Regions from separate parts of the Paenibacillus borealis genome, predicted to be linked through region 2. Evidence: riboswitches for the same ligand, from Rfam matches in the RefSeq annotation. Region 2 holds a riboswitch; each other region holds the start of a gene.
What was found. A riboswitch is a leader RNA that binds a small molecule or an ion and turns the genes downstream of it on or off. The one in region 2 is predicted to bind cyclic di-AMP.
Positions count from the first base shown of each region.

Region 1 (3,532 bases), 4.0 Mb from region 2:
GCCGGGAATATGATGCTGATCGTGCCGATTCTGCTCGTCTTCCTGATTGCGCGCAAACAGATTATCAAAGCGTTCACCTACATGGGAGTGAAGTAGCGGGATTGAGCCTGCGGCCTTGCATGTTGAATACCAAATACAGCAGTTCATGGAGGAGAAACGAATAATGAATGTATGGGGAACAAGAGTTACTCCGCTGCTCGCCACTATTGCCCTGACCGCCGTACTTGCAGGCTGTGCCACCACCGAAGCCGAATCCAGTGTAGCGGCCTATGAGAAAGGTGATTCCGTCCTCGAACTGAACTTCTGGACCTCCGCCGTGGAGGATGTGAACCAGAACCTGGTGGACCAGTTCAACGAGACCAAGGGAGCCGAGCTGAACATCCATGTGAATGCCGAATATCAGGGCGATTACTGGGAAATGCAGCAGAAGATCAACGCCGCAGCCATAGCGGGTACGCTGCCGAATGTTTTTATTGATGAAGTAGCCATGACTAAGGGCTTTGCCGACAGTGACATTATTGCCAATCTGGAACCGTTCATTGAAACGGACAAGTTCGACACCTCGGATTTCAAAATCGGCGACCTTGGCAACCTGTATCTGGGCGATGACCTGTACGCATTTCCGCATATGCGGAGTGTACCCGTGATGTATGTAAACAAGACGCTCGCCGCTAAAGAGGGGCTGGATCCGAACGGTCCGGCGACCTTTGCCGAACTGGAGGCCTATCTGCAGACCGCATACGATGCTACCGGCCAGCCGCCGATGTACCTGTTCAACTATGATTTCTGGGTGATGGAGGCGCTGCTGCATTCGTACTCGGATACCAGTGTGGTCAATGAGGATGAGACGAAGTCCAATATCAACAGCAAAGGCGCAGTGAAGCTAATCACCTTCATTGAGGATCTGGAATCCAAGGGTCTGATCAAAGTACTCGGGGTCACGGACAAGGATGCCTACTATGCCTCCATTGCCAATCCTGGCACAGCGCTGATCTTCTCCAGTGTCGGCGGCTACAAAACCTTCGCAGGCATGGCCGCAGAGAGTGGAATTGATCTTGGCGTATCGATGATCCCTGCCGGAGAAGACGGCAAACGGGGCGTCCCGGTCGGCGGATCGAATACGTATCTGGCGAATACGGGAACGGATAATGAGAAGGCGGCCGCTTTCGAATTCATGAAATGGCTGTCGGATACCGAACAGGCGGCGTATGCTTCCGCCAATACCGGATATCTTCCGACCCGCCTTACTTCCCTGGACACAGACTTGATGAAAGAGACCATAGCTGCTTTCCCTGGCTACAAGGTCGCTTCCGATGAGCTGGAATTCAGCAAAATGCGTCCGATGACCGGCACCTACCATGAGATTGAAGATCTGATGGGCACGCGCATTAACGATATTTGGCTGGAGAACCTGCCAATCCAGGAAAGCCTGGACACCCTCGCCAAAGAGGTGGATGACATTCTAAACCGCTAATGAGGGATGATGTTTAAACAAGCAGAGCAGTGAATCTCCGGAAACGGGAGAATCGCTGCTCTGTTTTTTGGGTTCACTGCCGCTGGCTTCTGCGCCTCATGGGCAAATTCACCTATGCTATTCATTCTTTGACGAATATGGGCTATACTGAAGTTTCTGTTAATCTATATCCGCAAAAATATATGTAATCGCTGAATTCCGTAATGGAAGCGGGGAAACCAAGTTTTCAGGGGTGAATCTCGAGAAATCGAGTAGGGCTACTCTTCAAGCCCGAATCCGGCAGCTAACCCCGTAAGCGACATGAGAGGATGCACAGGTAATGCCGTATATTGACGTCAATGGAACCACCCTCTATTACGAGGTGTCGGGCAGTGGTCTGCCCATTGTTTTTATTCATGATTATTCGACTTCACATCATCTGTTCGAGCCTCAGGCGGAGTATTTCAGCAAGCGGGCGAAAGTAATCTTGTTTGACTTAAGAGGGAATGGACAATCCGGTAAAATGGATGTGGAGATCAGCCGGATCGTAGACACGCAGTGTGAAGATCTGAAGGGATTGTTGGATGGGCTGTCCGTAGAACGGGCCGTCATCGTAGCTTGCTCCAGCGGCGCTGTGCTCGCCCAGAAATTTGCCTATCTGAATCCGGAACGGGTAATTAATCTGGTGTTGGTGGACAATTACTTCCAAGGAGATTATACGGCCAAAGGCAGCAAAGTGCTGGAGCTCTTTCAAATCTGCGCATGGGTCGCCCATTATCTTCCGGCTGAAATGTTCATCCGGTCTTTGCGCATTACATATAACAAATGGCTGTCTGCGTATCATATTCTGAGAAGAGAGCTTGTCCATGAACGGACAACAGAATTGATTAAACAGCGTCTGGCACTAAGACATACGGACAGCTACGGGTTTGCACTAAGGCTGCAGGTTCCCGTTCTTTGTGTATCAGGCAATCAGAATGAGCGGGTTCTGGAGCAGGTGAGACAAACAGCGGCCAAATATCCGCTCGCCACGCTGGCAATACTGGAAGACGCCATGTATCCCAGCCATTTATGCCAGCCGCAGCACTTCAACCAGCTGCTGCTTGATTACCTGAAAGACCAGCAATGCTTCCAGCGGAAAATTTATTAACGGCACCTGTAGAAAATCTTTGACAAGTATAACAGGTACCGTTATAATAAATCCAACAGGTACCGTTATATTGATTGACAGGTACCGTTAATATATCCCGGGGAGGATTCATAATGAATATGAATGCTGAATTGTACGACAAGCTTGCCAAGCTGCAATGGCTGTTGCAGAGACAACACCTGAAGAACCACGCCGCTGTGGGTCCCATGGCTGATACGTCACGCGGGCAAGGCAGGATTATGGCTTTTCTGCGGATGAAGGACGGAATCAGCACTAAAGATTTATCCTATATGCTGGACATCCGTGTATCATCCCTTAATGAATTGTTGGCCAAACTGGAGAAGGCCGAATATATCACCCGCAGACCTTCAGAGACAGACAAACGTATCATGCTGATCTATCTCACGCCCAAAGGACAGGCGGAAGAGGGACAAGAGGTTGAGGGCGGCAGCATATTTTCAGTCCTGTCTCCAGAAGAACAGGCAGCTTTCGGTGAATACCTGGTCCGCGTCATTACAGCCCTAGAGGAAGAGCTTGGAACAGATGCAGATCGTGACGTAATGGCCATGTGGATGGAAGCCGCCAAGGAGCGCATCGGGACAGAGGAATTCGACAAGCTGATGGCCATGCGCGGACAAATGAGCAGAATGTGGGGAAATATGGATGACGGACGCTTTAGCGGAAGATTCCCCGGATTTGGCAGGGAAGGTCATGGCGGCGGCATGAACGGGTTCGGCTGGCCTTCCAGAGATGGAAGAGATGCCCCGAAAGACAACTCAGACCAACCGGAAGATAAGTAAGCAGAACATTTTCTATAAGAAGCATAGGCGCTGTCTTTCCGCAAGAGCAGGGCAGAGGCAGCGCAATACCTTTTCAGCGTAAGTAATGAATTTGAATTAAGGTTAAGTCCATTCCCGCACACCAAGCCC
Region 1 covers NZ_CP009285.1:4,284,414-4,287,945, forward strand. Annotated here, with positions in the region: gene PBOR_RS18010 (carbohydrate ABC transporter permease) at 1-96, shown strand, start outside; gene PBOR_RS18015 (ABC transporter substrate-binding protein) at 164-1,474, shown strand; cyclic di-AMP (ydaO/yuaA leader) riboswitch at 1,654-1,786, shown strand; gene PBOR_RS35535 (alpha/beta fold hydrolase) at 1,794-2,603, shown strand; gene PBOR_RS18025 (MarR family winged helix-turn-helix transcriptional regulator) at 2,717-3,403, shown strand.
Region 1: another riboswitch for cyclic di-AMP. It lies ahead of PBOR_RS35535 (alpha/beta fold hydrolase); the one in region 2 lies ahead of PBOR_RS00490 (C40 family peptidase).

Region 2 (3,532 bases):
GTCATAGGGGAACCTTCTACCGAATCCTTAAGCTAACCTCGCAGGCCTTGGAAGGAGTACATCTTTTGAGAAGTCAGAATTTCAAGAAGAAATGCACCGCAGCAGCGCTGGGTCTTGTGATGGTATTCACACTTGGAGCGGGCAGCGCTTTCGCAGACTCCAAAATGGATACTGTGATCTCAAAAACCATTGGAACGGCATATAAAACCGGGGGCACCAGCACCAGCGGCTTTGATTGTTCCGGATTCACCAAATACGTATTCAAGAACCTCGGGCTTACACTGCCGCGTACCTCTAAGGCACAATACAGTGTAGGGACAGCCGTATCCAAGAGTAATCTGCGTTCGGGCGATTTGGTATTCTTCAATACCCTGGGCAACGGAGTTTCCCATGTCGGTATTTATGTCGGCAATGGAAAATTCGCACAATCCTCCAGTTCGCGTGGTGTAACCATCAGTTCGCTGAGTCAGGCATACTGGGCCAACCGCTACGTTGGCGCTAAAAGAGTGATGAGCACAACAGCTTACCAGGCTGTCGCTTACGATTGAACCCTTGTACATTTCCTCGAATATTTACCTCTAACATCTAAATATAACTTATACGAGCCCGGAATTTGATTATTGCCGTAATCATTTCCGGGTTTTTCCTTTTCCTTATTCTACCTTTTACACAAATCTGCAAACCCTGAAACACCTTTTTATCCCAAATTCAAAGAAAAAATCATTAAAAGCTCACCCGGGACGTAAATTTGAGTCTTTCTATACAGCTATAACTCTAAAAAAACGCAAAAATATGCATTAATATGTTATAAGTGATTGCCAAGCGCCTTAGTCTTTGTTACAATTATCGCAGTGAGATTTTAGTAACATTTTTGTAATTATTGAATCGCTTTTAACAAAGGTTTTGTCATGTATTGAGTAACAGCTAATCCTAATCAACAGTCGTGCCGAGTTCCCTAACGATTTAGGGAAACGGGGGAACCAACTTTGGGTGAATTGACCTCCTATTCTAAGAGGGGTCATAGGGGACCTTCAACCGAACCCTTAAGCTAACCTCGTAGGCATTTGGAAGGGGTATTTACTTTTGAAGAAGAAGCTAGCAGCCGCAGTACTAAGCTTTTCCATCATCTTCACCATTGGAGCAGGAAGCGCTTTCGCGGATTCCAAAATGGATAAAGTTATCGACAAAGCCATCGGGACTAAATACGTATCCGGCGGTGTATCCACGAACGGTTTTGATTGCTCCGGATTTACAATGTATGTTTTTGATAAGATCGGCATTAACCTGCCCCACCAATCCGGCTCCCAATACCAGATGGGTACGGCCGTATCCCGCGACGAAATGAGACCGGGCGATCTTGTATTCTTCAATACAAGCGGCAAAGGCATTTCCCACGTCGGTATTTATGTCGGTGACGGTGAGTTCGCACATGCTTCTTCCTCGCGTGGTGTAACCATCAGTTCGCTGAGTGACAGCTACTACGTCAACCGCTACGTTGGCGCCAAACGGATTATGAGTACAGATGCTTACAAGACTGTAGCTACAGATTCCGAAGACAATGATGATGTGCAATAATTTGTCCTACCATAAGCGCTTTTCCAGGATTTTTGCCGAAATCTTGGAGGAGGGCTTATTTTTTTTGTCTATAAAATTACTTACCCCGCTCTATATTTGTAAAACACCAATTTTGCTCTTTCGTAAAATATTTTTTGGCGTTTGTCAAGTTTCTGTATCTCCGCGAGGTTTTTGCGTCGGATATGGCCCGTTTTGTATATAATATTTATAGAATGAAGTTACGTTCCCTTGAAAGGAGGCCTCCCGCTTATGATAAGTTCCCCGGTAACTTTTTATGTTGTTCCTATGGAGTCCCGGCATGCCGCTGAGATCTGTGAGTGGAACTATAGGCCCCCGTATAATATTTACGGCTGGATGCCCTGGGAGCAGATGCAGGCACTCGGTATTGAGTTCGGTGACCCGCAGCTGCGCAGCGAGCAATATGTTTCTGTTGTGAACGGACAGGGAATCCTGTGCGGCTTCGCCCAGCTGTTCCCTATGGAGGGTGTAGTCCGGCTCGGAATCGGCATGCGGCCCGATCTGTGCGGTCATGGCATGGGGCATCTCTTCATGAAGGCTATCGTGCAGGCGGCCCTTGTCCGCTATCCCGAACGGGAGATCGATTTGGAGGTTCTCACCTGGAATCAGCGCGCCATCCGTGCTTACCAGAAATGCGGTTTTACCATAACAGATACCTACGAACGCAGAACTCCAACAGGCGATAAGCCTTTTTATTGTTTGGTCTATGAGAAATAGCATTCCACTTCTATAGAATTGAAAATTTCGCAGGAATTTCGTTCATTTTTTTGACACAAATGCTATGATAACGCTTCACCATCCGCTATAATGAAGGAAGCAGCTTACATGGAGGGACGGATGCAGATGCAGAAATGGATCATGAGCGGTTTGTTTTTTGCCGCCTGTGCCTTTGCGGTGGTCTTAATGTTTACCTTGCCCGGCAAAGCCGAGGTGGCGGAAGAGAACAAACCGACAATGCCTGAGGTTGTGCTGGACGCGGCCGGTGCGGAGGCTCTAGTGAAAGCCAACTGCATCACCTGCCACGGGGATCAGCTTCAGGGCGGAGTAGGGCCGAACCTGCAGCAGGAGGGCGCACAGCATGACGCGGCACAAATCTACAGCATTGTGACCAAGGGCCGCGGGCAGATGCCTTCCTTCAAAGACAAACTAGCCCCCGAGGAGATTGCGAACGTCGCATTATGGCTGGCCGAGAAGAAATAATAATCTTTATGAAACAAAATGCCCGCTGCAAAGGATATCCGGATATCCTTGCACGGGCATTTTTATTGATCAGGCGGTACTGCTATTTCCATAAGGATCCTGTCCTCTAACGGTTTTTCTCAAAAGCCTCATTAATTTCGTTGGCCTGGCGTATATCCAGCTTCTCCACATCTACAGGCAGACGCAGAATAACGGTCTTGTAATCAATCGTGATATGCGGGTGATGGTCGAAAGCTTCTGAGATCGCGGCGACCGCATCCACAAAGGCAATTCCCTTCATATATTCATTGAACATATATTTACGCACCATAATATCCTGTTCCAGCTTCCAGCCTTCCAGCTTGCCGATCTGCTCCCGCAGTTCTTCCTCTGTAATTGGCAATTTGTTTCCTCCCTTGCTTAATTAGCTATATCCACTGCAGTCCTATCCTTCAAATAAAACATCCCTCAGCTTCTGAAAGTCCAAGGGATGTGCCAGGCCAAAGATTTTTTTCGATTTAATGTATTCTTAAATCCCGGCAAATAGTACTTCTCATCCCAATTTTAACATGGGCTGATGCCCGGGTACAAACTCCGCTCCCTTGGCTGCCTCCGGGCTACACAAGAACAACCGAAGCCAGATCCTCATCACCGAGCAGAATATTGATGCGGTGCGTTTCTTTATCGTACATTACTACTCCGCTGCCGACCTTAATCACCGGCTCATTGCCCAGTGCGTAGAACAGATCCTCTGCGAGCG
Region 2 covers NZ_CP009285.1:99,838-103,369, reverse strand. Annotated here, with positions in the region: cyclic di-AMP (ydaO/yuaA leader) riboswitch at 1-62, shown strand, start outside; gene PBOR_RS00495 (C40 family peptidase) at 120-548, shown strand; cyclic di-AMP (ydaO/yuaA leader) riboswitch at 935-1,078, shown strand; gene PBOR_RS00490 (C40 family peptidase) at 1,084-1,575, shown strand; gene PBOR_RS00485 (GNAT family N-acetyltransferase) at 1,825-2,310, shown strand; gene PBOR_RS00480 (c-type cytochrome) at 2,437-2,793, shown strand; gene PBOR_RS00475 (4a-hydroxytetrahydrobiopterin dehydratase) at 2,900-3,175, opposite strand; gene PBOR_RS00470 (hypothetical protein) at 3,390-3,532, opposite strand, start outside.

Region 3 (3,532 bases), 3.7 Mb from region 2:
TAAATTATAAGTAGTCCTGTATAAACATGCTGCGCAACACAAAAAACGGCTGTGTCCGCAACCTGCAGAAACAGCCGTTTTACATATAAAGGGTATGTCTATTTGTGCAAATGATATGGCACTGTTGCGATAACGATATCCTTCTGATTCATCAGATAAGAGCGGATGAACAAGCTGGTCTGATTATGCAGAATCGCCTGCCACCAGTGCTTCGTAACAAATTGCGGAATGAGTACCGTAATGTGGTCTGTTGAAGCGGTTTTCCACTCCACCGTATCGATGAATTTCACCAGCGGGCGGATGATGCTGCGGTAACGCGAGCGGAGTACAATCAGGCGCACCCCGGGATTCCACTCTTCCCACTTCTGTTCCATTTTGTGAATCTCTTCTTCATCAAATCCGACATATACAGCCACTACATTCTCAGTCAATGACTTCGCATAGCTGATGGAATGCAGTACCGCGCGGGTAACACCGGCAACGGGAACCACCACTGTACTTCCTTTAATACAAGGTTTATCCGTTGCCGGACAAATGCGCAGCTGATCTGCAATGTTCATATAATGGCGGTGAATCCGGTGGAATACGATGATTACAAGCGGCAGGAAGATGAAGGCCATCCACACGCTCGAGAATTTAGTAATAATGAAGATCAGGGTAATCGTCAAGGTTGTGAGCATGCCGACCGTATTCACGGCGAATTTGCTCTGCCAGCCCTTAGGCTTGGTTCTGTACCACTGTACCATCATGCCAAGCTGTGAAAGTGTAAATGGAATGAATACCCCAACTGCATATAATGGAATCAAGCCTTCGGTATTTCCGTGAAAAGCAGCTACTAGCACAGCCGACATTACACCGAGGAAAATAATGCCGTTCGAGAATCCCAGCCGGTCGCCGCGCACCATGAAGGCATGCGGTAAATATTTGTCTTTGGCGAACATGAACGCCAGCAGCGGGAAGGCCGAGTAGGCCGTATTTGCCGCCAGGAACAAGATTACCGCCGTGATCCCTTGAATGAAGAAGTACAAACCGCCGCGGCCAAAAGTAGACTCGGTAATCTGTGACACAACCGTTGCTTTCTCATCCGGCATGATGCCGTACCAATAAGCCAGGAGCGTAATCCCTGTGAACATAATACCGAGAATCAGGCCCATCAGCATCAGCGTTTTGGCCGCATTTTTCTCAGCAGGTGCTTTAAAGTTAGGGATCGCATTGGAGACTGCTTCTACCCCGGTCAGGGCCGAACAGCCGGAGCTGAATGCCTTAAGCAGGAGGAACATACTGACATTCGATACCGCTGATCCGATCTCCGGAACCTGGGCATGAGCTCCGCCGGTTGCATATTTGAAGACTCCGGCAATAATCAGCACAAAGATGGAGACTACGAACAGATATACCGGAATGGCTATGAAGGAAGCTGATTCGGTAACACCCCGCAGATTGACAATCGTTAAGAGCAGAATAACAGAAACCGCTATAAGTACACTATGATTATGAAGACCCGGGAACGCTGATGTGATCGCATCTGTCCCCGCCGAGGCGCTTACCGCAACGGTTAGAATGTAATCGACCAGCAGAGAACCGCCGGCCAAGAGACCGGTATGCACACCGAGATTGGTTTTGGCGACGATATACGCGCCACCGCCCTGCGGATAAGCAAAAATGGTCTGCCGATAGGACAGGATTAAAATGGCCAGCAGGCCCAATACGGCTAGTGCAATTGGCAATGAGTACCAGATAGCTGTAAAACCTGCGGCTACGAGTACGATTAAGATTTGTTCTGTTCCGTAGGCTACAGACGAGAGCGCATCAGAAGACAGGACAGCCAGTGCTTTCACCTTGGATAACTTTTCATGATCGAGTTCGTTCGACTTCATCGGACGCCCGATCAATAGTCGTTTTACCTTGCTTACCATTGTAGTAACAGTTCCTCTCTTTGTTAAGTTGAATCGGCAGTACCGCGCGCTGTTTTCATAAGTGGATTTCATAAATGCAGGCACAAAAATAAGCATACGGAAATGATCCGCATGCCTAAGTGCATGGTCATTATCCCACTATTGCTTACGAGGTTAGCTGGCGGATTCGGGCTGTGGTAGCCCTACGGATTTCGAGTCTGCTGACCCGCTTCCGATTCACCCCGTTGGCACTCGGCCAAGTTTGGTTCCCCCGTTTTTCCTTCCGGAAAATTCAGCGCATATTCAACTTCTCACAAGGACTAATATTAATCTACAATGCCTCTTCCGTAAAGCGTTGAAACAAATGAAAAAAGAATGAAAAACAACCAAAACAACCAAATCCATGATCCGGTATGTCTTGATCTTTCATTCTCTTTCATTATCCCTTTATCGCGTGATTTTACAGCGTTTCTGCTGATTAATTTACACTTAATTTAAGGGAAATATATACTCTTCATTCTGCCTGACGGCTTCTTACTCTCCTGCTTCCTCTTTGCGTCCAGTCCATAGCAGAATTGTGATCAAAGCGAACGCAATGAGTGCAAGCAGCGGGATGGTGATGAATCCGAAAAAATTCAGATAATCCGTGTTGCACGGCACACCAATCGTACATGGAAGCACCTTGCTGAGTGCCGGAATTTTTTGTTCCGCATAGTGGTAAATGGAAATGCTCCCGCCGATAATACTGAGGGGAAGTACATAAGGGATAATGCGTTTATCTCCCCGGTAAGTGGCAATTCCGAGCAAAAACAGCTGCGGGTACATGAATATCCGCTGAAACCAGCATAACTTGCAGGGCTCATATTTCAGTACTTCACTGAGATACAAACTTCCAGCTACAGCAACAACAGAGACGAACCAGGCCAAGTAGAGACAGTTGCGACGGCAGAATGCAGAGAATTTATTCATTGTGCAGCCACAGCTTCCGCAGCTACTTGGATTTGAGCATCAATTTCCTCCATATTAAAAGGTTCATTCACCTTGACTCCATTTACAAACAAACTCGGTGTATTGGTTACTCCAGTGTCTGTGCCAAGCTGGATATCTCTCTCCAGTTCGCTTTCGTAGGTCTTGTCTTCAATATCTTTACGCAGCAGGTCGAAATCAATAGGCAGTTCTAATTGCTGTGCAAGACTTACCAGGAAGTCCGGTGTTGCCCATTCTTCCTTCTCTGCGCCTTGGTTAGCGTAAATGGCATCGAAGAATTTCCAGAAGGCCTCTTGGTTCTGATGGTACACGGAGAGTGCCGCAAGTGAGGCTGTTCTCGAATCCGTACCGATAAAGGCCAGGTTCACGAAATAAAAGGCTGCTTTATCCTGATTTACATACTCCTGAACGATTTGCGGTTTGATTACCCCGGTAAACTGGGCACAAGCCGGACATTTGTAATCGCCGAATTCGACGATTTTGACTGGAGCATCTTCTTTACCCAGCCGCGCCATTTCACTGTAATTGAAATCCACCGGATCCGCAGTGGATCCTGCAGTTGAGCTGTCCTTCGAGGCTAGCATGAATAACCCTACAAAAATAATAACGACTAAGGCCACTGTACTCACGATCAGAATTCTCGTTTTCTG
Region 3 covers NZ_CP009285.1:4,566,300-4,569,831, forward strand. Annotated here, with positions in the region: gene PBOR_RS19030 (APC family permease) at 99-1,916, opposite strand; cyclic di-AMP (ydaO/yuaA leader) riboswitch at 2,044-2,203, opposite strand; gene PBOR_RS19035 (disulfide oxidoreductase) at 2,430-2,864, opposite strand; gene PBOR_RS19040 (DsbA family protein) at 2,861-3,532, opposite strand, start outside.
Region 3: another riboswitch for cyclic di-AMP. It lies ahead of PBOR_RS19030 (APC family permease); the one in region 2 lies ahead of PBOR_RS00490 (C40 family peptidase).

Region 4 (3,532 bases), 2.2 Mb from region 2:
CGGCTTCTTGCGGATCATGGAACCGGCAACGGCCAGCATGGCGATAATTGAAACATATCGTCCCAGCAGCATGACAACCCCGGTGGTCATATTCCAGAAGGAGGTATTGTCGGCCAACCCTTCAAACCCCGAGCCGTTATTAGCAGCGGAAGAGGTATACTCATATAACACCTGAGTCAGCCCGTGGAAGCCCGGATTGGTGATCGAGCCTTTGCCCAGTTCCGTCAGGAACGCACCTGCAGTAGGGGCAAGAATAATGAGCGGATGAATCAGGATCGCGATGGCAATCAGCTTCATTTCCCTGGCCTCTATCTTTCGCCCGAGAAACTCTGGTGTTCTGCCAACCATCAATCCACACAGGAAGACGCCAAGAATGGCATACATCAGCATGTTGACCAGTCCTACACCCTTGCCTCCAAATACATTGTTTAGCATCATCAGTGCCAGTGGAGTGATACCTCCAAGCGGCGTCAGGGTATCATGCATATTGTTGACACTGCCCGTTGTTGCTGCAGTGGTCACGGTAGTGAACAGTGCACTCTGCGCAATACCGAAACGGACTTCCTTCCCTTCCATACTGCCCTGCGAGGCGTCAATGCCCATGGCGTTGATTGCCGGATTCCCTTGGGATTCTGCATAATAGTTCAAACCCAGAAGCAGTACAAACAACGTCATCATGGCACTGAACAGCATCCAGCCCTGACGTTTATTCTTGGCAAACTTGCCGTACATATAAGGCAGCGAAGCCGGTAGCAGCCACATCGAGAGTATTTCCAGCACGTTCGTAAGCGGGCTCGGATTCTCAAAAGGATGAGCCGAATTGGCTCCGAAGAAGCCGCCGCCATTGGTTCCAAGATGCTTGATCGATTCCAGCGAAGCAATAGGTCCGATGGCAATTTGCTGGGTTTGTCCTTCAAGAGTGGTTACCTCAAGCATAGGTTTCAGCGTTTGCGGCACATGCAGCCCAACCATTACGAGTGTAACCAGCAGCGCCAGCGGAAGGAAGACCCGGGTATGGGCTTTGACGAAGTCCTGGAAGAAGTTCCCTACTGAACTCCGGCCTGTAATCCCTCTGACAAAAGCAACCGCCACGGAAAATCCGCTCGCAGCCGAAGTGAACATCAGCATCGTCATAACAGCCATCTGAGAGAAATAAGAGACCCCGGTTTCCCCGCTGTAATGCTGCAGATTGGTGTTGGTTATAAAGCTGATTACCGTATTAAACGATAAGGTCTGCTCCATTTCACCAATTCCGCTTGGATTAAGCGGCAGTCCGCCTTGCAGACGAAGGAATAGATAACCGAATGCTACCAGCACAATATTGGTTGTCAGGAAGCTGAGGGCATACCGTTTCCATGACATGCCTCCATGCTTTTTTAGTCCGCTAAGCTTAAAAATCCCCCGCTCAAAGCCCCCGAAGATCCGGTCTGTCCGGTTTGGTTCATTTGAGAATACATGATACAGATAAGTTCCTACCGGTTTGACCAGCAGCAGCAGTATGGCAATAACTACGACGATTTGCAGGATACCCACGAATGCCCCTCCTTAAATGTAAAGCTATTGATTTTTTTTTAACAGTTACTGTTCTTTATCTCAGAAAACTCAAAATTTCTCCGGATGAATCAGGGCGTAAACCAAGTACAGAAACAACAGCAAGGTTGCTATCAAAACCATAGTCATTGTTCCGCTTCCCCTTTATCGTCAACAACGTGCTCACACCACGTTGCAAACGCGTAAAACAAACCGAATATCACTGTGAGTGCCGCCACCATGTACACATCCATCATCGCCTTTGCCACCTCTCTCCTAAATTTGAAATCAGCCTAGTATTAGCCTTCGTATTATTGATTAGATCAGCCGTATTTATTCCTTTAAAACCCATTCTTCTTGATTTGCCTCTTCTGCTCCCCGTATATGTTTGTTTAACTTGTGATATAGCGTATCATTTCCGCCATTAGTTCAGGGTTAGAGTTTTCATGAGAGAATAAAGATTACATTAAGACATTGCTTAAGTCCGTCTACCGTGCTGAGTTATTGATCTGCAAGAAAATGGACATTACCACTATGAGAATAAATAACGTAGTTCGCTCCGAGCCCTTTATAGACAAGTCTGGGATGGACAGAGGTAGTGATGACAAAAATGGACTTTGACGTCCAAGGGCGGCACATTTGAAGATATCGGCAACAAACCGCAAGGTTACTCTCAAACAGGTATACTTTCCCAATTGAAAATGGAGGAATCCCCCAGGTTCTCTCGTCATGAGAATCTACGACAATATTTTGCTCAACCCCCAAGTTCTCCAGTCGTTTTCTCTTATCTGGATTGTTTGTTAACCCCGCGACCTTGATTCCTTTTTCCGTCAATAATTCAATAAAGTGTTCACCTGCCAAAGTCGGAGCGCACACCAGTACATACTCATCTTTATCCAGCATTTTGTCTTCTCCCTCCTGACCATGAACAACTATCAATAAATACATAGCAAAAAAACCACTAAGGATCTCCCCTGTGGCTCATAATGGTCACATTGCTTCTCCTCTCTCCAGACGCTTACGAGGTTAGCTGACGGATTCGGGCGGTGAGAGTCGCCCTACCAGTACCGGTTGCGAACAGTCGCACCCGGCCTGGATTCACCCCATAATCGCCCCCGACTCTCACATCGGTCTCCGATTGCTGGTTCCCCCGCTTTCCTTAACGGAAATTAAGCGGATCACTATTCAATTCAACCCCTTGGAAACAGGTAGAATCATACTCCTGCTCTGAGTTCTTGTAAAATGCTCCTAACCTCAAATCTCCTCAATTATCCAAATAAATCATTGCCTTTTACCGCTTTCATAAGCATTATTCTCGCTAATCCGAATTCTTTAATCTCCTTATTAAGGAACCATTAAGATATATTTCTGACCATTTAGATTGCATTAAAAGACTAAAAAAACAGCGGTTTTTCCAGATAAATAGAGATTTAGAAGAGTTTAAGCTGGATTGTTTCCACTTTCTCCCCCAATATGCCTTATTGCCATCATATAGGACGATTCTTGATCTTTTACAAACCAAAAAGCTCAGCGTATGATACCTTTTAAACGCACGCTGAATTCCCGCTTAGCGGGAAACGGGGGAACCAACAGGCTATAAGCCTATATGGGGTGAATCCGCAGAAGAGATGTAGAATCCTCTTCACAGGTAGGGCGACTCTCACCGCCCGAATCCGTCAGCTAACCTCGTAAGCACTGGAGAGAGCCTTATTTTGCCACGCTTTTGCGAAGGTTTTGTTTCGACCTGGAATCGCAAAAACCGCAGCCAGGATCTCGACGCTGGCTGCGGTTTTTTTGTTATAGGTCAGCTTATCATTAAGTAAGGAGCAGCGAAAATGAACGATAAGAGAGAATATTACTTCGGAATTCATCCTGATGTATTAGAACCGGTAAGCCTCGCGCACTCCAGTTTCGGAGCTCTATGGTACGAAGAACATGATCAGCGGTACATTGTTGGCTACGGCTTTGGTGCAAGTCAGATTGAAGTATTGACCGAGTTCAG
Region 4 covers NZ_CP009285.1:6,052,549-6,056,080, forward strand. Annotated here, with positions in the region: gene kdpA (potassium-transporting ATPase subunit KdpA) at 1-1,533, opposite strand, end outside; gene kdpF (K(+)-transporting ATPase subunit F) at 1,603-1,680, opposite strand; gene PBOR_RS25680 (hypothetical protein) at 2,032-2,433, opposite strand; cyclic di-AMP (ydaO/yuaA leader) riboswitch at 2,530-2,716, opposite strand; cyclic di-AMP (ydaO/yuaA leader) riboswitch at 3,074-3,240, shown strand; gene PBOR_RS25685 (hypothetical protein) at 3,366-3,532, shown strand, end outside.
Region 4: another riboswitch for cyclic di-AMP. It lies ahead of PBOR_RS25680 (hypothetical protein); the one in region 2 lies ahead of PBOR_RS00490 (C40 family peptidase).